DNA from 4 places in the Paenarthrobacter sp. AT5 genome. Region 1 is predicted to be linked to each of the others. Evidence: riboswitches for the same ligand, from Rfam matches in the RefSeq annotation. Region 1 holds a riboswitch; each other region holds the start of a gene.
The links. Region 1 has a riboswitch for cyclic di-AMP ahead of RI444_RS02200 (NlpC/P60 family protein). Riboswitches for the same ligand answer to the same signal wherever they lie in the genome.
Positions count from the first base shown of each region.

Region 2: another riboswitch for cyclic di-AMP. It lies ahead of RI444_RS03680 (hypothetical protein); the one in region 1 lies ahead of RI444_RS02200 (NlpC/P60 family protein).
Region 3: another riboswitch for cyclic di-AMP. It lies ahead of RI444_RS04650 (C40 family peptidase); the one in region 1 lies ahead of RI444_RS02200 (NlpC/P60 family protein).
Region 4: another riboswitch for cyclic di-AMP. It lies ahead of RI444_RS22650 (M23 family metallopeptidase); the one in region 1 lies ahead of RI444_RS02200 (NlpC/P60 family protein).

Region 1 covers NZ_CP136441.1:452,250-457,849, forward strand. The annotation lists gene RI444_RS02190 (NCS2 family permease) at 1-528, opposite strand, end outside; gene RI444_RS02195 (copper resistance protein CopC) at 642-1,280, shown strand; cyclic di-AMP (ydaO/yuaA leader) riboswitch at 1,460-1,622, shown strand; gene RI444_RS02200 (NlpC/P60 family protein) at 1,626-2,411, shown strand; gene RI444_RS02205 (FAD-dependent monooxygenase) at 2,559-3,167, opposite strand; gene RI444_RS02210 (universal stress protein) at 3,592-4,629, shown strand; gene RI444_RS02215 (PEP/pyruvate-binding domain-containing protein) at 4,651-5,600, shown strand, end outside.
Region 2 covers NZ_CP136441.1:768,283-773,882, forward strand. The annotation lists gene RI444_RS03670 (HAD-IA family hydrolase) at 1-682, shown strand, start outside; gene RI444_RS03675 (pyridoxal phosphate-dependent decarboxylase family protein) at 721-2,112, shown strand; gene RI444_RS03680 (hypothetical protein) at 2,209-3,048, opposite strand; cyclic di-AMP (ydaO/yuaA leader) riboswitch at 3,054-3,207, opposite strand; gene RI444_RS03685 (winged helix-turn-helix domain-containing protein) at 3,984-4,853, shown strand; gene RI444_RS03690 (SixA phosphatase family protein) at 4,989-5,513, shown strand; gene RI444_RS03695 (LysR family transcriptional regulator) at 5,576-5,600, opposite strand, start outside.
Region 3 covers NZ_CP136441.1:977,398-982,997, reverse strand. The annotation lists gene RI444_RS04660 (HNH endonuclease) at 40-540, opposite strand; gene RI444_RS04655 (NlpC/P60 family protein) at 762-1,550, opposite strand; gene RI444_RS04650 (C40 family peptidase) at 1,645-2,388, opposite strand; cyclic di-AMP (ydaO/yuaA leader) riboswitch at 2,393-2,559, opposite strand; gene RI444_RS04645 (M23 family metallopeptidase) at 2,699-3,529, opposite strand; cyclic di-AMP (ydaO/yuaA leader) riboswitch at 3,534-3,777, opposite strand; gene RI444_RS04640 (metal-dependent transcriptional regulator) at 4,007-4,702, opposite strand; gene serC (phosphoserine transaminase) at 5,040-5,600, shown strand, end outside.
Region 4 covers NZ_CP136443.1:25,554-31,153, reverse strand. The annotation lists gene RI444_RS22660 (vitamin K epoxide reductase family protein) at 1-134, shown strand, start outside; gene RI444_RS22655 (TrkH family potassium uptake protein) at 262-1,692, shown strand; gene RI444_RS22650 (M23 family metallopeptidase) at 1,727-2,554, opposite strand; cyclic di-AMP (ydaO/yuaA leader) riboswitch at 2,558-2,731, opposite strand; gene RI444_RS22645 (SURF1 family protein) at 3,164-4,021, opposite strand; gene RI444_RS22640 (cytochrome c biogenesis protein ResB) at 4,011-5,600, opposite strand, start outside.

The DNA.
Region 1 (5,600 bases):
AACGGTGGTTCCGGCGGCGTCGGGGATGCGGCGCACGAAGCCGGCGTTGACCAGGCCGATCAGCGCAATGAAGAGACCGATGCCCACCACGATCGCGGTCTTGAGCGCCTCGGGGACGGCCTTGAAGACCGCGGTCCGGAACCCGGTGAGGACAAGGATCAGCATGGTCAGGCCGGAGAGGACCACCAGGCCCATCATGTCCGGCCATGTCAGGCCCGGGTGCGAGGCGACGGTGACGGCCACGAACGCGTTGACGCCCAGGCCTGTGGCTACGGCAAAGGGATGCTTGGCCCAAGCACCCATGAGGATGGTCAGGATGCCTGCCACGAAGGCCGTGGTGGCGGCGACGGCCGTGAAGCCCAGCGATGCCCCGCTCGAGTCAGCCCCCGACAGTATGAGGGGGTTCAGGACCACGATGTAGCTCATGGCAAAGAAGGTCGCGAAGCCGCCACGGATTTCCCGCGAATACGTGGATCCACGTTCGGAGATCTTGAAGTAGCGGTCGATTGCAGAACCCTGTTTAAGCATGGATGTCTCCGGGGATCGTGTGAGTGTGCTCTCAAATCCTATGCCCGCCCGTGCGGGGAGGCCTGACGATTCGCCTAGTCTGTAAGGAAGCCAACATTAGGAGAAACCGCCCCATGCGCACCATCCGCCCGCTCCTGGCCGCCGTCGTTGCTGCCCTCGCCTTCGCCTCGGCGCTGCTTTTCGGCGCCGCCCCGGCATCGGCGCACGACGCCGCAGAATCCACGAGTCCGGCCAGCGGAGCCACGGTTGCGGAAGTTCCGGCATCGGTCTCCGTCACGTTCAATAACCGGCCGCTGGCTATTGGTTCGGGCATGTCGGTGACCGCGGGCGGGGAGAACTGGGCGGACGGCGCCGTGCAAATCATCGACAACCAGGCGGTCCAAAAACTGCGCCCCGGCGCTCCGGCGGGCCAGTACACGGTGGTTTGGCGCGTCGTCAGCTCCGATTCGCACCCCATCGAGGGCACCTTTACGTTCACGGCAACAGCAGGAAGCACGACGTCGGAGGGGGCCACCGCGGGAGCCTCGCTGTCCGCGTCGGGCCAGGCAGGTTCGGGCACTGTTCCGAGCGCAGGAACTGCGGCCCCCGGAACCCCCGTCAGCGAACCGGCTCCGGACGCCTCCCAGCCGTTCCCGTGGAGCATCGTGGCGTTTGCTGCATTAGCTGTTGCGCTCGTTATTTTCCTGGCCGTTACAGCCCGTCGGAAATTGGCTGCCTCCAATGATGCCGAGGGCGATAAATCCGCGGAATGACGGGGTTTTCTACATACCTGCGAAAATCTCGAAACGGTTACTGCGACACGCTCGACGCCCACTTCTCGTTACTTAAATGTGACTTTGCCGTGATCATCGCGTACGGTAGTACCTGTGCCCGATCCGCATTCGGCGCACTTCCGGCCTGATTGCCTAGCTCTGCCGCAGGTCGGAATCCGTTCGCAGACATACCTACGGCAGAGACGGGGAACCCATTTTAGGCCGCCAATGAGCGCGCCTTGGGGTGAAGCCACGAAGCTTCCGCTGAACAGCGGTGGATAGTGGCCGGGTGACTCCCATCCGAATCCGACAGCTAACCTCGCAGGCATCGGGAGAGGCTCTTTCATGTCTTCACGCATTCTTCGCGGCCGTCGTAAGGCGGACAGCGTACGCCCCAATCCGTTCATCTCCATCTCCAAGGCAGTTGCCAGCAACGCTTCAGGCGCTGGCCGCCAGGCAGCCGTCATCGCTGCAGCTTCGGGTCTTGTCCTGACCGGTTCCATTGCTGCGCACGCTGCCGAAACTCCGGCACAGGCTCCGGTCCAGCGGGACTCCAGCCCCGCCACGGTTGCTGAAACCGTTGCCGAAACCCCCAACAAGGTTGTCACTGCCGCAGCAACGGCCACCGTCAACTTCGAGCGTCCCGCTGTTGCTTCCGTGGCAGCACCGGTCATCGAGAAGCCGGCTCCGGTTGTTGAGGCTCCCAAGAAGGCCGCAGCCAAGGCTGCTGCTCCCGCCGCTACCGCCACGGTTGCTGCTTCCGCACCTGCCGCTGCTGCTCCCGCAGCACCTGCCCCGGCACCCGCTGTTGGCGGCGTCAACGCAGCAATGGTTGCCTCGGCTTACGCCCAGATCGGTGTCATGCAGGACTGCACCGCCATGGTCGAAAAGGCCCTCGGCTCCGCAGGTATCCCGGTGGGCGACCTTGCACCCATGCAATTCATGAACTACGGCAAGGTTGTCAGTGATCCCCAGCCCGGTGACATGATCGTCCAGTCCGGCCACGTTGCCATCTACATCGGCAATGGCCAGGCCATCTCCGGTGGCATCAACGGTAACCAGACCGGCATCCACCCGATCAGCTGGCTGACCGCAACCGGCCCGCTCACGTACGTCCGCGCCGGCGCATAAGCTTCACGCTTCACAAAAAGGCCGGCACCCCGGAGGTTTTCTCCTCCCGGGGTGCCGGTTTTTTGGTTTAAGGCTTTTGGTCTAAGGCCCCTGCTCCAAGAGCCCTGTTTCCGGGCTGCCTTGGTGCCGCTGTGGGGGTTGCCGGGCTTAGGCGATCGCGAGGCCGGGCGCTGCTGGAAGTGCCACCTTCGAAGAGATGGCCTGCCCCACCGCCTTGGCCTGGCGGAGGACTTCCTTGGGGGTTGGCGTGATGAGTTCTCCCACTCCCACCAGATGCATGCCCACCGCGCGCATGGCGGCCACAAGGTTCTGACCAACGGCAATCCCCAGCTCGGCCAGCATCTTGCGTAGCTGGCTCTGCGCGCAACGCGTCACTACAACGTGGTCGGCAAGGAGAATGCCGTGCGCCGTGTGGACGGCCCATTGACGAGGGGATGCGAGGGGAGTTTCTGCAGCCGTGAGCAGGTCCAGCCGGACCGCCTTGGTGGTGTTGCGTACATCCAGGTGGTGACTGGCCGCGTAGTTCCGCAGGTGGCGGAGGATCTGGTTCCGTTCCAGCATGGAAGCGGGATCGGCTACCTCGCAGCGTTGCAGCATGCCGGTATGCACGGAAGGACCCGTCTGTGCGAGTGGGCCGAAGCCGTCCACCACGATCGAGCCCACGCCGTAGCGGCTGAGTTCGCTGGCCACGGCGAGGCCTGAGAGTCCGGCTCCGATCACCACGGTGGTGGTTCGCTCCGTGGCGGAATCAGGCATGAGTGACACTGCGTGGTTCCTCCTTGACGTACGTGCCCAAAGGCAGGATTGGACGCTTCCGGTTCCCCCAAACGGTCGCAAATAAATGGCCGGTATGTGTTCTGGAACACTCTCACCGGCCATTCGGTGACTCGAACACTACAGAACTTTTGGGGCGTTGGGTAGCCTTCCTGACAGCGTGTTATTACTTCTTCCCGGGGCGTCCCGGGAGGGCCTTGAAACCGAGCCCGGACCGTTATGCAGATAGCGGAAAAGCCGCCTTGATTCGCTATAAGCAAACGAGAATAGTTGGCATTGGACGAGGAAGTCCCGTGGCTTCCTCGTTCACGGACATTAGCGCACAACGTGAGGTGTAACACCCCTACGTTGAACCTCTGGCAGAATGGCCGGAACATCAAGCAGCAGGTGGAGAGGCGGGCCCCAAATGGACCAGCACGGTAGTCACGTTGAACATCCCCGCGGCGGTGACGCGGAAGCAGTAGCACCGGGCGGCATCGTGGTTGGAGTGGACGGCTCCGAACACGGACAATGCGCTTTGGTGTGGGCAGCGCGTGAAGCCGAACGCCGGCAACTTCCCTTGCACATCGTGACCGCTTATTCAGTGCCGATCTTCGCCGCCTCAGGGTTGGACGGCGGATACGCAACGGTGGACGACTCGATGATCCGGGAAGGCGCCGAAGCCATCGCCAAACAGGCCATGGAGAAGGTTTCCGGCTACAACATCGACGTTGACGCCTCGGTGGAGAACGGGGATGCCGCCGGTGTCCTGCTGGATCTCTCCGCGGAAGCCGCCCTCTTGGTTTCGGGCAGCCGCGGACGCGGTGGATTCGTCGGCCGTCTGCTGGGCTCCGTCAGCAGCGCGCTGCCGGCCCATGCGAAGTGCCCCACAGTGACGGTGCCGTTGTATTGCGCCGACCGCCTGGGCCAGAGCACCGAGGACAAGCACATCAAGGCCGAACACGCGAAGGCCGGTCCCCGCACTGTGGAGAACATTGTTGTAGTTGGTGTTGACGGCTCCGAACAGGCGCGAGTGGCGGTCCTGGAGGCTGCTGAACAGGCAGAACGCATGGGCGCGAAGCTTCGGGTAGTCTGCGCTGTGCCTCAGTACAGCGGCTCGCTGGCCTGGGTGCCGGCCCCCTTGGACAGGGATGCCCTGTTCGCGGATATCAAGGTCCAACTGGATGCCGGCGTTGCCTGGCTCCGCAGCCATTTCCCGCATCTCACGGTGGAAACCCAGCTGACAGACGGCTCTCCCGTGGACGTCCTGGTGGAGGCCAGCAGGGGAGTTGAACTGGTGGTCCTGGGCACCCGTGGACGCGGCGGGTTCGCCGGAATGCTCCTCGGTTCAACCTCGGACGGCGTGCTGCACCACGCCAAGGGACCGGTCATGGTGGTCCCGGATCGCGAAGACTCCAGGCTTGCGGACAGGCCCAAGTTCGGCCCCATGCTGGGCAACGACTAGGACCTGACGCTTCACGGCGGCATGGACGGTGAAGCGGCGGAAGGGCCGCAGCAGGGCGGGCAAACCGGGAAGGCTTCAACAGCCGGGTACGGTTTCATCCTTCCGTTGGACCGGATTCGTTCAGGCATGCTGGCGGAGGTTGGCGGCAAGGCCGCCAACCTTGGTGAAATGGCCACCGCCGGTTTGCCGGTGCCGCCCGGATTTTGCCTGACGACGGCGGCCTACCGCCGGGCGCTTGACGGCGCAGCGTTGGGTGAGGTGCTGGCTGCCCTGGACGGGACCGACGTCGTTGATTCCTCCCTTGACGAACTCGCCTCCCTTGACGAACTCGCCGTCCGTGCCCGCTCGGTAGTGCTGGCTGCCGGTGTTCCTCCAGAGGTGGCCGAAGAAGTCCGCACGGCGTACAACAGGCTGGGCCCGGATGTCCCGGTTGCTGTCCGGTCCTCGGCCACGGCGGAAGACCTGCCTTTTGCGAGCTTTGCCGGCCAGCAGGACACTTTCCTGAATGTGGTTGGCGTGGATGCCGTGCTGGACGCAGTGAGCCGGTGCTGGGCTTCCCTGTGGACTGACCGGGCGGCGAGTTACAGGACTGCACACGGGATCCGGCATTCGACGGTGGCGCTCGCCGTTGTAGTGCAGCAGATGATCGACGCCGCCACCGCCGGCGTCATGTTCACGGCCAACCCGCTGACCGGGCGTCGGCAGGAGGCGGTCATCGATGCGAGTCCCGGCCTGGGCGAAGCAGTGGTCTCCGGCGCGGTGAATCCCGACCAGTACGTGGTGGATATCCGGAGCCTGCAGATCCTGACGCGCACCATCGGTGACCGTAGAGTCGAGATCCGGCCCCTGCCCGGTGGCGGGACTGAACGGGTTGAACACTCCGGACAGCTTGGAAAGACCGGGCTTGACGCTGCGGCGATCGGGACTGACGGCGAAGTTTCGCGGGTGGAACCTTGCCTCACGGACCACCA
Region 2 (5,600 bases), 320 kb from region 1:
CGGTCCGGGACATTCCCGGCAAACCCTCACCGTTCGCGCCGTCCTCTTCGACATGGACGGAACGCTGGTGGATTCGACGGCCGTAGTAGAGCAGGTCTGGCTGGAGTTCGCAGAACGCTACGGGCTTGACTACACCGAGATCCTGCGGACCTCCCACGGCGTCCAGGCCGGCGACACGGTGCGCCGATACGCCCCGGCGGATGCCGACGTCGTTGCCCTCACCGCCGAACTGGGCGAGATGGAACGCAACCGCACTGACGGCATCATTGCCTTGCCGGGAGCTGAGGCCCTGCTCGAAGCTCTTCCGGACGAGGCCATCGCATTGGTCACTTCGGTCGACCGCATCCTCGCCGATATCCGCATGCAGGCCGCCGGACTCGCCATGCCTTCGACGGCGGTTACCGCCGAAGCCGTTACGCGCGGCAAGCCGCATCCGCAGGGATACCTCAAAGCCGCGGCCTTGCTCGGTGCCGAACCGGCCGACGTCGTGGTTTTCGAGGACGCACCCGCAGGCATTGCCGCAGCAAGGGCCGCCGGGATGCGGACAGTGGTTGTGGGCCAGGCCGCCGCGCACCAAGCGGATCTGGAACCCGGCATGTGGCGGATTCCCGACTACTCGGCGGTGACCGTGGAGACCGTGAGGCACGACGACGGCGGCCACGTCATCACGCTGACGTTCTAGCCCTGTTCCACCCGGCCGGGCGGGAGTAGGCTGTGCGCATGTCTGCGTTGCCGGAGGCATACGGTGCTGCATTGGAGCGTGCCATGGTGCACGCCACCAATTGGCTCGCGTCGGTGCCCACCCGTTCAGTCCGCCCACAGTCCGACGCCGACCAGGTCGCCGCAAGCATCCTGCCGCGGCTCCCCGACGAACCTGCTGATGCCGCCGCCGTCGTTGATGAGCTGGCTGCACTGGCCGAACCGGGACTGATGGCCATCCAGTCCGGACGTTTCTACGGCTGGGTCATGGGCGGCACCTTGCCGGCTGCCATGGCGGCGGATTGGCTTGTCTCCGCGTGGGACCAAAACGCGGGCCTGCGCTTTGCCACCCCGGCGGCGGCAGCGATCGAGGAGTCTGCGGCCGATTGGTTGCTTGACCTTCTGCACTTGCCCGCCACCTCCGACGTCGGCTTCACCACGGGGGCCACTACCGCCAACTTCGTCGGGCTTGCCGCGGGAAGGCAGCACCTGATGGACGAGGCCGGCTGGGACCTGGAAGGCCTCGGCCTGTCCGGGGCGCCGAGGATCACGGTGTTCGCGGGGCGGGAGCGGCACGCTGCGGTGGACCTCGCTTTGAGGTATCTGGGCCTGGGGACATGTGTTCCCGTGGACGCAGACAGGGAAGGCCGGATCCTGCCCGACGCGCTCGATGACGCCATGGGAGAGCAACCCGGCCCGGCGATCGTATGCCTCCAGGCCGGCAACCTGCACTCGGGCGCCTTCGATCCCATGGCTGACTCCATCGGAGTGGCCCGCGACCGTGGTGCGTGGGTCCACGTGGACGGCGCCTTTGGTTTATGGGCGGCTGCGAGCCCGAAACTGCGGGAACGCCTGGCAGGTGTGGAGCTCGCCGATTCCTGGGCCACCGATGCCCATAAGACACTCAACGTTCCCTACGATTGCGGCCTGGCAATCGTGGCCCGCCCCGAAGCCATGAGGCGTGCCTTCAGCGTTCATACGAGTTACCTGATAGCGACGGATGCCGGGCCGGGGGACCCTTTCGAGAAAGTTCCGGAGATGTCCCGCCGCGCCCGCGGTATTCCGGTGTGGGCTGCCCTGCGCCAATTGGGCCGGAACGGTGTCATCGACATGGTGGAGCGGTTGGCCGAGAACGCGCGGGCGCTCGCTGACGGCCTATCCTCGATCCCCGGGGTGGAAGTGCTCAATGACGTGGTGTTCACGCAGGTATCGGTGAGTTTCGGGAGCGACGAACGGACGCGCAGGATCACCCAGCGGCTCATGGCAGAAGGCGCCGTGTGGATGTCAGGGTCTTCCTGGCAGGGCCGGAACATCCTGCGGATCTCCGTCAGCAACTGGTCCACGGACGACGCCGATGTGGCGGCGTCGGTGGAAGCAGTCCGGCGTGCGGTGGAGCAGGAACCCGAAGCCTAGTTAAACGCCAACGCCGCCCCCGGTTCCGCCATCCGCTCCTGTAGGTACTGGTGCGTGTGGCGGCAACGGGAGCGGCTTCTCAGGCAACGTCCGGGTTTAGTACCAGTTGTTGGCCAAGTGGAATGCCAAGGCTGCGGACGGCGAACCGTAGCGTTCCTTGATGTAGTTCAGGCCCCACTTGATCTGGGTCTGGTAGTTGGTCTGCCAGTCAGCACCGGCGGAAGCCATCTTGCCGGCCGGCAGCGACTGGACAATGCCGTAAGCACCGCTGGAAGCGTTGGTGGCAGTGGTGCGCCAGTTCGATTCCTTTTCCCAGAGCGTGTTCAGGGCGGTCATTTCACCCGGACCCCAGCCGTAGTTGGCCAGGATGCTGGCAGCGTAGGCCTTTGCGGCGGCAGGATCATCAATGGCCTTGGGGGCTGCAGCGGCGGCAGCAGCTTCTGCGGCAGCCTTGTCCGCAGCGGCCTTGGCGGCGGCGTCGGCTGCAGCCTTCTCTGCTGCTGCCTGGGCAGCAGCAGCCTGCTCGGCGGCGGCCTTGTCAGCTGCGGCCTTTTCTGCGGCAGCCTTCTCCGCAGCAGCCTTTTCGGCGGCGGCCTTGGCAGCTGCGGCCTTTTCAGCAGCGGCGCGCTTTGCGGCCTCAGCCTGGGCGGCGGCTTCAGCGGCAGCGTTCTCGCGGGTCTGCGGGTCCACCTGGACCGAAGCCTGGGTCTGTGCTGCCTGGCTCATCTCCGGAAGGTTGAACGTGGCGTTTGCGGCCTGCCCGAGCGATGCAACGCCCAGCGCGGCTGCGACGACGCCGGCTGCTACCGACATGCGGTGGCCGGTCCTACCCTGGCGGGCAGCGTTCTTCAGGACATTCTGCGACTTGGTCAGGGGAGCGTTGTTTTCGTCACGGTGACGCGCCTCATGGCGCGACTGATCCTTGAATTCAGACATGTGTGATTACCTCTCAGCGCCTGCGGAGTTAGCTGTCGGGTTCGGATGAGGTCATCCGGCCGCGCGTGTAGCTGCGGCTTCACCCCAAGGGCCGGCGCAATGCCTGGCCCGGAGACTCTGGGTCCCCCGTCTCTGCCTCGAAATCAGAACGGAACTCCGGGAAGTGGCAGAGCTCGGCGCATCCCGGGTGTGGGCCAAGGTTGGGGCGACCCACTCGTTCGACGGTACAGGAGGTTCAAGCGAAAGTCACATTTAGGTAACAGAGATCACGACGCCGGTGCGTCGCCTTGCCGGATTCGCCGCGGTGGGGATGTGCCCCAAGGAAGGGCGGGGCAGGATGCGCCACGGCGCCGCGACAATCGGGGGCACTGAGGCTGCGCGGGGGTTCGCAGGTGGCGTTCGGAGCTTTTAGCAGATTGGGAGCCTGAATATCGAGCCTGGCGTCCACTTCGATTGGACAGCATCCGTTTCAGATCGTGAGATTCCGCTGGTCGGGCGCTCGCGGGAATCCAGAGGGGCATCATGCCCCTTTGGTCGAAGAAAGTTCAGTCAGAACGCAATATTTCTGTCCTTAACCGAACAAAACCGCATTCATTTTTGCGATCCGCTGAATTGTGATTTGCGGCACAATACTCGCGCTTATCTCAGAATGTGGACGTTTCCGCCCTTTGTTACTTGCGTGTTGTCATTGTTACGTTGCACACTTCCAATGTGAACAAGAACTCAACAGCACCTGCAGCCGCAGCAATCTTCTCCAGCACACCCGCTGGCGACGAGTCCCGCTGTTGTCGAATGCAAGCCTAACTTCCCACCCCAGAAAAGTTTCAGGCATTCGCCCCCTAGCCCACCGTTGGGCGCCCCTCCCCAAATTCATTGCGGGGACACCAGCATTCGAAGCCGCGATGACGGCTATTCACTTTTGAGGTAAGCACTCCATGTCAGTTGCATCCGGATACGTCCACATCTCCGTCCGTAACGCCAACAAGGCCGCTTCCAACGCCGGCCTCCGCCCCGGTTTCGGTAACCGCCCCGGTTACGCACCCGGTACCCAGGCTGCTGCCCAGCAGGCTCCGGGCTACGTTCCCCAGGGCTACAACCCGAACTCCTACGGACAGTTGCGCGCCGTGCCTGCCGCTACCGAGCCCGCCGCCATGACGGCACCCACTCCGGTGGTGGCCCAGTCCGAGCGTCTCCGGCCCGTGGCCAATGACAACGTAGCCCGCGGATTCGTGCTCTACATGGGCATTGACGAAGAGACCGCAGCTGCTGCCGGGACCTCCATTGCCAAGCTGGCCCAGGAAATCCGTGCTTACGCCCAGTCGCTCGTGACCGGCGCGGAAAGCTATGCCGCCGTCGCCGTTGCTCCCGCCAGCGCACCCGGGTCCGCACTCGACGTCGTACGTTCCACATTCGGTGACCCCACCGTGGCCGCACGCCAGCGCACCGAAGCCGCACGTCCTGCGCCCCAGCAGGAAGCGCGCCCGTCCGGCGTGCTCATCGACCTCGCCCGCCGCGAAGTCCACCTCGACGGCGAATCGCTGAACCTGACGTTCAAGGAATTCGAACTCCTCAACTACCTCGTGGAGAACGGCACCCGCACGGTGGGCCGTGACGAGCTCCTCGAAGGCCTGTGGCGGAACGCCGAGGAAGTCCCCAACGAGCGCACCATCGACGTCCACATCCGTCGTCTCCGCTCCAAGCTGGGCCGCCTCGCCAACACCGTCCGCACGGTCCGCGGCCAGGGCTACCGTTTCTACGAGCACCCCGAGGTCATTGTCTGGGCCGCTCCGGAATACTCGATCTGATCCTGTGACTGCCGAAAGGCGGCACATCCCTCTGCGCCTGCGCTCACTCGAGCAACCACTGCGCTGACGGAATGTGCCGCCTTTCGTTTTGTCTGGTCAGTGAGTATCTGCCTGGCGCGGCTATAAGGTATTTGGATGAGCGACCACCACCTGAGACGGCTTGTGATCATGCGCCACGCCAAGGCGGACTGGCCCGTGGGTGTGCCCGACCATGAACGCCCCCTCGAGGAACGCGGGCACCGCGAAGCCCCGTTGGCCGGAAAATGGTTGTTGAAGCACAAGGTGGTCCCTGACTTCATCCTGTGTTCCTCGGCCCTCCGGACGCGCCAGACGTGCACATGGATCTGCGATGAACTGGGCGAAAAAGCTCCTACGCCCAAGCTCGAGAACGGGCTGTACGCAGCCTCGGCCACAGAGATGCTCGCGGTCATCAACCACGTACCGGACACAGTTACTACGTTGATGGTGATCTCCCACATGCCGGGCGTGCAGGACCTTGCCATGCGGCTGGCTTCCCGGGACTCGGACCACGACGCCTACATGGATGCCGCCACCCGCTACCCGACCAGCGCCTTGACCGTGCTGGAGACGGAGAAGCCTTGGGCTGAGCTCGACGGGCAAGACGCGCGTTTGATCCACTTCAAGGTGCCGCGCCACTAACCCCCCGCCTCTTACCTCAACTGGCTGGCATTAGGGGTTGTTCCCAGCGCTTTTGGCAACCACTAATGCGAGTCAGTCGGGACCGCG
Region 3 (5,600 bases), 530 kb from region 1:
ACAGGATTACCGGTGCCGCATAGGGCGGACGCACATCAATCAGGCAGCGGATTCCGGCAAGAGGAACGGATCCCAGTCCGGCGCAGGCTTCTCGAGTTCTTTGATCTGCCACATGGTTCCGGAGGGGACGCCGGGTGTGAAACGGAGTTTCCAACCCATCTCTGCCGGCGTGTGGTCGCTCTTGGCGTTATTGCATTTCAAGCACGCCGCAACCAGGTTTTCCCAGGAATCCGCGCCGCCCCTGGATTTGGGGTGGACGTGGTCTATGGTGTGGGCTGTCTTACCGCAGTAGGCGCAGCGGTGGCCGTCGCGGCGGAGAACTCCGCGCCGGCTGACGGCCGTAATCCTGTTGTACCGCGGCCGGATGTAGCGATTGAGGAGGATCACGGACGGGCGTCCCAGAATCTCCTGCGGCCCGACGACAGGTTCGTCGCCTTCGGCCACTACGCTTGCTTTTCCGGTGAGCACAAGGACCAGCGCCCGGCGGAAGGTAACTACCGCCAGCGGTTCATATCCAGCATTCAGAACGAGTGTGCGCATGCACGTACCTCTTAACGGCCGCACCCGCCAGGGGCACGAGGGCCGGCTGCCCTCTGCATGTACGGGCTGTGGATCGACACCATAAGAGTAAGCACTTATATGCCATATCAACGAATTATCAGTGGAATTAGCTTGTGATGTCGCCCACAGGCCCCGGTCCTGCCCCTTAAGACGGAAATACCCCGCAGGTGAAACCTGCGGGGTATTTCCTCAAAGTTCGATCAGCCGTTGACCCGGATGAAGACCGGACCCGAGCCGACGTTGACGCTGAACAGAGCAGTGGTGGATCCGTTCCATCCGCCATGCACTGCCATGCCGTTGCCGACGTAGACGGCGATGTGGGCCTGTCCGGCCAGACCACCGTTGGCGTAGTAAGCGAGGTCGCCCGGCTGGGCTTCCGCTGCGCTGACCGTACGTCCAAGGGAAAGGTAACCCGCAGGCCAGTCATGGAAGTTGATACCCACGGCTGCGAGGGAGTTGGTGACCAACATGGTGCAGTCCTGGGTCACGCCGAGCTGGGCGTAGGCTGCAGCGGCAATGGCCGCACCGAGGCCACTGGAAGCAGCCGGAGCCTTTGCTGCCGGTGCAGCGTTGCTGACTGCCACGGTTGCGCCGCCAGCAGCGTTGGAAGCTGAGGCAGTGGCTTCCTGTGCGGAGCTCTTCGCTTCAGCCTTGGCCGGGGCTTTCTCCACGACGGGCGCGGGCGCCTCGACCGTGGTGACAACCGGGCTCTCGTAGGAGATGGCAACGGTGGAGTCAGCGGCGATGGTGGACTGCACGACGGACTGGATGTCCAGGGAGGTGGTTGAGGTGGACTCGCGATCCACATTGGTATCCGCCGCATTGGCAGCAACGCCACTGGTCAGGACCAAGCCCGAAGCCGCGGCGATGACGGCTGCCTGGCGGCCGACGCCACCGGCGTTCACCGAAACTGCCTTTGCAATCACGGCAAGTGAGCTGGTCTTGGGAGCCTCGGCCCGGTGCCGCGCAACCTTGTTTGCACTGGTCATGATGATCTCTTTTCGTTTCCGCGTGCTGCTGGGAAGCACGCGGGTCATGGGCAGGCCAGCACCCGGGGGGCGCGCTGGCTTACCTGGACGGTTTTTAGCGCAGGGTGAAGAAGGAGGAGGTTCCGGTAGAAGCTACCGAGTGAAGCAGCGTGCCCTGGCTGGGGTTCAGGGCGCTGACCATCATGCCGTTGCCGACGTAAATGCCAACGTGGGCACCGCCGTTCTGCATGACGAGGTCGCCGGGAGCGGGAGTGCTGGTGGGCTTCATGGCGGTCCATGCATTGACGCGGGGGATGCTGATGCCGGCCTGCGCGTAAACCCACTGGGTGAAGCCGGAGCAGTCCCAACCGTTGGGGGTGGTGCCGCCCCAGACGTACGGGTGGCCGATGCCGGTGTACGCGATTGCTGCGAGGCCCGAAGCCGCGGCGCTGGCCGCGGAATCCTTGGAGCCGGCGGACTTGGCGGTGACTGCGCCCTCGCCCTGGCCGGCATTCTGGTTGCCGTTCGCCTGGGAGCGCTGCGTGGTCTGGGAAGCGCGCTGGATCTTGGGGGCTTCCTTGGTAACCACAACGGGGCTCTCAAAGGAAACAGTGGCGGTTGGTTCCGCCGTGACGACGGCGGTAGTCACCAGCTGCTGTGCGCTGGACTCAGCCTTGGAAACGTCAGTATCCGCTGCCTGGGCAGGAAGGCCGACGCTGAGGACCAAGCCCGATGCTGCTGCAAGGACTGCGGCCTGGCGGCCGACGGTTCCGGCATTCGCTGAAACAGCCTTGGAAAGAGTGTTCAACGGGGTAACCGTCTGGGCGCGGTGGCGCGCAGAAGTAGTGCGTGATGACACGAAGGTAGCCTCTCCCAATGCCTGCGAGGTGAGCTGTCGGATTCGGATGGGAGTCATCCGGCCACACGCCGTTGGAAGCGTTTGTGACTTAACCCCAAGGCCCTCTTTCGAAGACCAAAATTGGTTCCCCCGCCCCTGCCAGACGAATTATGCGAACGGACCTTGAGTGGTGGCAGAGCTAGGCAATCCACCCAAGTGCATCGGCCCCCTAAAAAGCCGATGCGCTTTGTACGGTACAACAGTTGAACGCAAATGTCACATTCAGATCACGGGGCGTGTCAAGAATGCGAGAGACGACCATCAACTCGGGTTAGAGCCAGCCCATGGGGTCGACGACTTCGCCGTTGACCTGGACTTCGAAGTGGAGGTGGCAGCCGGTGGAAGCGCCCGTGGTGCCGCTCAAGGCAACGGTGTCTCCGCGATTCACGGTGTCGCCGACCTTGACGTTGAATGACGACAAGTGGTTGTAGGTGGTTTCCAGGCCGTTGCCATGGTCCACCACCACGCGGTTGCCTCCACCGTATTCGTGCCAACCCGCAAAGGTGACCTTGCCCGCCGCAGCAGCGTGGACTGCCGTGCCGCACTGGGCCACGAAGTCCTGGCCGCGGTGGAAATCGCCGCTGCCGCCTGTCAGCGGGCTGATGCGGTAGCCGAACGGTGATGCGGTGCTGAGGGTGTCCAACGGGCTGGCCATGGTGCCCTTGGAGGAGCTGGCCTGGATGCTTCCCACGGACTGGGCGCTCAGCAACTGCTTGAGCTTGCCGTCGGGATCCGCCTTGGTTGCCACCGCGGCGCGGCTGAAGTCGATCTTGGCGGACGCTTCCGCGGAGACCTCTGGCTGGCTCCCGCCGCCCACAGCCAGTGCGGCCTCAGTCTGCCCGGACTCGGACGTGGCCATGACGGGACTCGTTGCAGGCAGGCCGACAGTGAGCGCAAGACCGGTAGCAGCGAGTGCTACGCCGGCCTTCTGCCCTACACCACTGGCTGCTGCGAAATCGGCCACCTGGCGCATCGGGCTCTTACGGCGGCGCACCTGACGCTGGGTGTCGCGGGGCCGGATCTCCGATACTACGCGGGCTGGCCGCAGCTCAGTAGCGGGGCCGGTAGCGCGTCGACGGCCCCTGACGTTCTGCGAAGTCAAACTCTGTTCCTCTCTCAAAAGCCTGCGAAGTTAGCTGTCGGATTCGGATCAGAGAGTGCAAAGACCCGGCCCGCACGCAGCGCTCACGGCACACAGGTATCCCAGGAGGGAATTGCGTAAGTAAGGCACTGCTGCTGCGGACTTCACCCCAAGGCTGCTTCTCTAGGCAGCCGATTGTGGTTCCCCCGCCTCTGCCAGTAGATGTTTAACACCCCTGATCTGCTGGCAGAGCTCGGCTCCAGATCAGGTAACGCTTTGATATCGGCGCTAGTAGATAACTATAGGGGATTAAGGCCCGCGGTAATAAATTCGTTATCTACAGGGCGGTCGTTTTTTGCCCGCTCCCCTTATCACCTATCCGCGGAAACCGCAGGTCACACCGCCGCGCGGCGGCGTGACGTGAGATCAACCACGCCCATGGCAAGGCAAAGGCGCCCACATGGAGTGAACGCCTGCACCCGGCCGGCCTTTCGCTTGCTAGCCGACTGCCACGAATACGTGGGCAGCTACTTCCGGCGGCAGCTCGAGGGCCCCTTCAATCCCCGGCACCCGGACGGAGATATAGTCCCCCACGCGCTCCAGGGAAACGGCCGCACCCGGACGGATGCCGCCCTCGTCCAGCTGGGTCAGGAGTTCGGGCTCGACCTGGATGGGCTCGGCGAGCCGGCTCACCACAACGCGGGAGTCGTCAGCATAACCATCCATTGCCTGCAGGAGGTTGACGTCCGGGCGGAAGGGAGCTTGGACAGCGAGGCCGCCCAGGGCCTCCAGGCCGGGAATCGGGTTCCCGTACGGGGATTGCGTGGGATGCTCCAGCAGTTCATACAGCCTGCGTTCCACGCGTTCGCTCATCACGTGCTCCCAGCGGCACGCTTCGTCATGGACGTACGCCCAGTCCAGGCCTATGACGTCGGCAAGGAGGCGTTCAGCCAAGCGGTGCTTGCGCATCACTTCGGTGGCGCGCTTGCGGCCAACTTCCGTGAGCTCCAGGTGCCGGTCATTGGACACCACCACCAGGCCGTCGCGCTCCATGCGTCCGATCGTTTGGGAGACCGTAGGACCGGAGTGGCGCAACCGCTCAGCGATGCGGGCGCGGAGAGCCACGATGTTTTCTTCTTCAAGTTCCAAAATGGTCCGAAGATACATCTCAGTGGTATCGATCAGATCCGTCATCCAGCTCAGCTCTCCTCGAACGCAGTTCTTGCGTAATGTCCACCGTACCGCGTCCGTAGAGGCTGCACGTCCCCCTGCGCCACCCTGTGAACGCGTACCCCAGCCTAGCTTATTTGGAATTACTCTTGATAATTTTCGAAGGGTCACAAAGGTTCCGGGTACCTTGCCTCCACCCCCTTGACGACGGGAACGCGCGCGACCACGTTCCACGTGGCGGACTATGACACCACCGGGTACGCGCACCCGCGCCTGTTCAGGCAGAATTGGGGGTGTCGAAGGGGCAGTTGATGCCACCTGCCACCTCCCCGTCTTTGACCGATACACATTGGAGCCACGCGTGAGCGACACCAGCATCACCATTCCCGCCGACCTGCTGCCCAAGGACGGAAGGTTCGGCGCCGGACCGTCCAAGGTCCGCCCGGAGCAGATCGAAGCCCTGTCCGCTGCATCGAAGACCATCCTTGGCACCTCCCACCGCCAGGCACCGGTCAAGAACCTCGTAGGCTCCGTTCGTGAGGGCCTCAGCCAGTTCTTCCGTGCTCCTGAAGGGTACGAGGTAGTCCTCGGCGTCGGTGGCTCAACGGCGTTCTGGGATGTCGCGGCTTTCGGCCTCGTGGAAAAGAAGGCACAGCACCTGTCCTTCGGCGAGTTTGGCTCCAAGTTTGCAGCCGCCACCAACAAGGCTCCGTTCCTGGACGAGTCCTCCATCATCAAGTCCGAGCCCGGGACCCGCCCCGCTCCCGCTGCGGAAGCCGGCGTGGATGTATATGCGTGGCCGCAGAACGAGACGTCCACCGGTGTGGCTGCGCCGGTCAAGCGCGTTGCCGGCGCCGATGAGGGTTCCCTGGTGCTGGTGGACGCTACTTCCGCAGCTGGTGGCCTTGACGTGGATGTGGCT
Region 4 (5,600 bases), on a different replicon from region 1:
TCAAGGTACCTGCCCGGGCTGCGCGCATCGTGAGCGAGTCCGGCTGGATCATCACCGCCCTGCTCTACGTGGCCGTGACCGCGACCATCTTCTTCGCCTTCCTTCACATCTTCATAGGCACCTCCGGTTTCTAAGGAAGGACCCGGAGTCCGCCGCCGAAATCCCGCGGAGGCCCGGCCGCGGACACGGAACCGCTGAGATTCATCGGACCAGGGTTAACGGACCCCAAACCTTCATCGCCCCGCCAATCGAGGAATGCCCATGGTCCAGAAACAGCCAAAGCCCAGGCCCGCCATCCTGGGGCCAGGTCTGTCGGACCGCGAGGGCACCGGAATCCTGACCGGCCTGCGCGACCTCATCGACAACATTGCCAACACCTCCCCGGCCCGCCTCGCCTTCAGCGCCTTCGTGGTGGTGATTCTGCTCTTTACCGGGTTGCTGACGCTTCCGGCGTCCTCTGCATCCGGTGAGTCAACACCCTTGCACCAAGCCATGTTCACGGCCGTTTCCAGCGTCTGCGTCACCGGCCTGACCGTGGTGTCCACCGCCACGCACTGGTCCTTTTTCGGGCAGCTCGTCATCTTGCTGGGCATCTTCGTCGGGGGTTTAGGCACGCTGACGCTCGCGTCCCTGCTGGCGCTGATGGTCAGCAAGCGCCTGGGCGTGCGCGGCAAGCTCATCGCCCAGGAAGCCATGAACAACGCCGGAAGGCTCGGTGAAGTCGGTACCCTTCTCCGGATTGTCATCGTGACCTCCGTGGTCATCGAAGGGGCGCTGGCCCTCGCCCTGATCCCCCGGTTCCTGGTCCTCGGCGAGCCGTTCTGGCAAGCCGTGTGGCACGGTGTCTTCTATTCCATCTCGTCGTTCAACAACGCCGGGTTCACACCCCATTCGGACGGGATCGTCCCTTACGAGACCGACCTTTGGATTCTGGTTCCGCTGATGCTGGGTGTTTTCCTGGGCAGCCTCGGCTTTCCCGTGGTCATGGTGCTGCAGCAAAACGGGCTCAACTGGAAAAAGTGGAACCTCCACACCAAGCTCACCATCCAGGTCTCCCTTATCCTGCTCGCGGCCGGCGCGGTCCTGTGGGCAGTCATGGAGTGGGACAACGTCCGGACTATCGGTAACTTAGGGGCCGGTGAGAAGGTCATCCATTCGCTCTTCGCCTCGGTCATGACGCGCTCCGGCGGGTTCAACCTGGTGGACCAGAACCAGATGGAATCCACCACGATGCTCCTCACTGACGCGCTCATGTTCGCCGGCGGCGGCTCGGCCTCCACGGCCGGGGGCATCAAGGTGACCACCATTGCCGTCATGTTCCTGGCCATCGTGGCCGAAGCCCGTGGCGATGCCGACGTGAAGGTCTATGGCCGCACCATCCCCCAGGGCACCATGCGGGTCGCCATCTCGGTGATCGTCGCCGGGGCCACGCTTGTTTCGGTCGCCGCCTTTCTGCTCCTGCAGATCAGCGGGGCTTCCCTTGACCGGGTACTGTTCGAGACCATCTCGGCCTTCGCCACCGTAGGACTGAGCACCAACCTCAGTGCCGAGCTGCCGCCGTCAGGGGCGTACGTGCTGTCGGCGCTGATGTTCGCCGGCCGCGTCGGCACCGTCACTCTGGCCGCCGCACTGGCACTGCGCCAACGCAGCCAGTTGTACCACTACCCCGAAGAGCGGCCGATCATTGGCTAGCGCACCCCGAGGTGGGCGGTCTTGGCTTCCCGGGTCACATCCAGCCCTGCGGGTTCACGGTCTGCCCGTTAAGAAGCACCTCGAAGTGCAGGTGGCAGCCGGTAGAGGCCCCGGTCGTCCCGGCAGCGGCAAGCCGCTGGCCGGCGGCCACGGTCGCTCCGACAGAGGTTTCGATGGACGCCAAATGGTTATACGTACTCTTTAAGCCGTTACCGTGGTCCACCACAATCCTGTTTCCGCCCCCGTAGGCCGACCAACCGGCCTCCACGACCTTTCCAGCCCCGGCGGCGTACACCGCGGTCTGGCACGCTGCCACGAGGTCCAAGCCGGTATGTAGTTCCCCGGAGCCGCTGATCGGGCTGGAGCGGATACCGAACGGCGAAGTGACCGACATGCTGGCCAGCGGCGCGCCGAGCCGGGCCGAGGAAGCTGCGGGTGCAGAAGCAGCCGGTGCGGCTGCGGCAGTCTTTGGAGCTGCCGCGCCCGCTGCTGCAACCTGGGTCTTGGCCGGCAGTGGCAATGGAGCTTGCTCGGTGGTGACAGCCGGCCGTTCATAGCTGATGGATGCCCCGGCGGAGGCCTGAACCGGTGCACTGGAAGCCTTTGCCGCTGGGGCTTGCACTGCGGGACCGGTGCCGGTGGGGGCCGGGCCGGCATGGGCGGCGGTGAGTGAGGCGGTCAAAATCGCGGCGACGCTCAGCGTGGCGGCAGTTGCGACCTGTTTGCGCCGATTCCCGACCGGCCTGGCAGCTGGCACATCCCGGTGCTGCGGGACAGCCCGGGGAGTCGTTGCAGCGGCCGCCCGGGGGAAGGGACCGGAGGTTGGTTTTCGGCGCCGGCCATGGGGGGATGGGGAAGTCATGGGGGATCCTTTCGGTTCGCCTGCGAAGTTAGCTGTCGGGTTCGGGCCAAGGAAAATGCCCGGCCGCACCCCTGCGGCCACCTGGCCACCGACGTCGCGGCTTCACCCCAAGGCAGGCTGGCTGCCGATTCTGGGTCCTCCACCCCCGCCGTGAAAAGGGATAGTCGTTTGATACCACCGGCGGGGCTGAGCGTGCGGCATCAAGGGTTTTAGTACAGAAAAACCTGAACTAATAGTAGCTGCAAAGGCTCATCGTTACAATTTCGTGACACAGCGTGTGTGGTTCGGATGCTGGCGCCCGGGTCGCGTGCCTGCCTCCGACGCCCATGCCAAGCAACATGTGGGCGTCTTTTCAGATGAGCAGCTGATGGCATCAACGAACTCCACCTCCGGATGGTTCCGGTTCCCGACGTACCGCACACTGGGGCCCAGGTGTCGGGGCCCCGGTGCTGGAGAGCACCTCGGAACCAGCTACAGGGTCTGCTGGCGCCCGGAACGGGCGCGGTTCTTTCTGCGGCAGCAGATAAGCCCGGACCACCCACCCACCGGGCGCGGGGCTTCGGTACGACGGCCTGGATGCCGCTGTCGTCCTGCCCATTGCTGAGGGGTTTAGAGGCCCATCGAGTCCAGAAGAGCGTCTTCTTCTTCGGAGCCGGAGCGTTTGCGCCGGGATGGCGTCCTGGGCTGCTGAACGGCTTCAGCTGTGTCCGCCATGTCGTCCGGCAGGTCGCGTTCCTCGCGACCGATCCGGGCCTGTTGCCGTGCCATGTATCCGAAGCCGACGAATGCCAGGATCCCGAAGGTGATCCATTGCAGGGCGTAGGACAGGTTCGACCCTTCCTTGACCGCCGGTGCGGCGAGCTGCTGGGGGGTCACAGATGGTTGTGGGGACTCCGAGGCCATGACCCCGTAGCTGCCCGTCATGAGCGGGTAATCCAGTTGCATCTCGTAATTGGTCAGGTCAATGCTGGCCAGCTGGCCCTCAGGTGCGTCACGGCCAAGGTCAGGTTCGGACGGTTTGATCCGGACGACCGCCGCAACCTCTCCGGTTGGTGGGCCGGGCACCGCGTCGGGGTATCCGGGCCGGTCGTTGCCTATCGGCAGCCATCCTCTGTTGATCGCGATCGTCTCACCGGAGCTCAACCGGAACGGGACCAGCACCTCGTATCCGGCCGCGGAATTGTTGGGCCGGTTCCTGACGATTCTCTGGTCTTGCGCAAGGTACCGGCCAGTGACCGATACGGTCGTCCACTTCGCCTCTGGGTCGGCGACGGCGAAGTATGCGCGGGCGTCCTTGAACGGCACGGGGGCTTTGTCGTAGTTCTCCTGGACCCTGCGGATCTCGGTCACGGCCTGGTTCCGACGATCCATCTGCCAGTTCCCCAGTCCAATGCAGGCAGCGGCGAACAGTGCCGCCATCAACAGGAAACCGGCCCAACGCCAGGACAGCAGGAACCTATACGCCACGGGATTCCTCCTGGAGCTGCCACTGCCCGGCCAGCATTGCGCGGACTGCCGTCGCTTCGGCGGCAAGACGGTGGTCCTCGCCGCGGGCCAGGAGACCGTATTCGACCATCGTCCGTCCGTCATCGTGGGTTCCGGCGCGGACCCAGACCCTGCGGCGGTTCACGTACAGCGAGGCCATCAGGCCCGCAACTGCCATCACCGAGAAGACCAAAACGCCGGTCTGTCCGGGGGTGCTGCGGATGTCCACGCCGATGTAGCGTTTGAGGCCATCGAAGCTGATGCTTCCCTTGCCTTCGGGCAGCGTGTACGTGCCGCCCGGTGAGAGCGTGATGCCCTTGGTGGGCAATTCCCGGCCGTTAAGCTGGGTCAACCCCTTCACATCGAGGTTGTAGACATTTTGCGGTACGCCGGTGTCCAGGCCCAGGTCGCCGTAGTAGGAATTCAGGTTCAGCTGGGGGTTCAGCGGATCCGGGTCGAAGCTGTAGGCAACGCCTTCCTCGTTCTTGATGGCGGAAGGCAGGAAGAATCCCACGAAACCCAGTTGCGACGGACGGGCATCCGGAACCTTGACGACAACCGTTGAAGTGTAGACGCCATCGTTCGGGATGGCAACGACGGGGCCACTGAATGCTGTATCGCCGTTGCCGTCCCGGACGGTGATGACCGGTGCGTAACCGTTGCCGACCAAAAAGACGCCCACCTCCCCGAAGTAGACAGGGTCATTGACCTTCAGCGTCCGGGGTTCCTGGTCCGCGCCGGGTGCATCCCGGGTTCTCAGCTGGGCGGTGAAATCAATGGGCTGGCCGAACTGTGTGGTCGATTCCCTGTCGAAACGGACCGCGAACGTATCCAACGTGATCGTGAACGGCTCCAGCCACGAGGATTGGAAGTTGGTTCCCGGCGCGAAGTTGTCGTAGCCCACAAGCGTGTTGACGAAGGTATCGCCTTCGATCAGGATCTTCTGTCCCCGGAACCCGAACAGCCCGCCAATGGCCACACAGATCAGAACGCCGATCAGCGAGGTGTGGAACACGAGGTTCCCGGCCTCCTTCAGGAAGCCTCGCTCTGCACCCAGCGACGGCATCGCTTCCTCCTCAGCCCTGACTTCGACGCGGTAGCCGCGCTTCTTCAGCGCAGCGGCCGCGTCGGCGATGGCGGCCGCGGCGGGGATCCCGGCCTCGGCAGGCAGCACCAAGGTGCCGTACTCCGGCAGCCGGGAGAGCCGCTTCGGGGTACGTGGCGGGTGCGAACGCATGGCCCTGTAGTGGGCGCGGGCCCTCGGTATGACACAACCGATCAGGGAGATGAACAGCAGGATATAGATGGCCGAGAACCAGGCCGAGGAATAGACGTCGAAAAGCTGCAGCGCATCCAGGGCCGGGCCGTAGTCAGGGCGGTCCTTGATGTACTGGGTGACGAGCGAGGGGTTGGCCGGACGTTGTGGGAAGAGTGATCCCGGCACGGCGGCGATGGCCAGCAATAGCAGCAGGAACAGGGCCGTGCGCATGCTGGTCAGCTGGGTCCAGGCCCAGCGCATCATGCCCGCCGCTCCGAGTGGCGGCGGGGTCGGGAGGGCGTT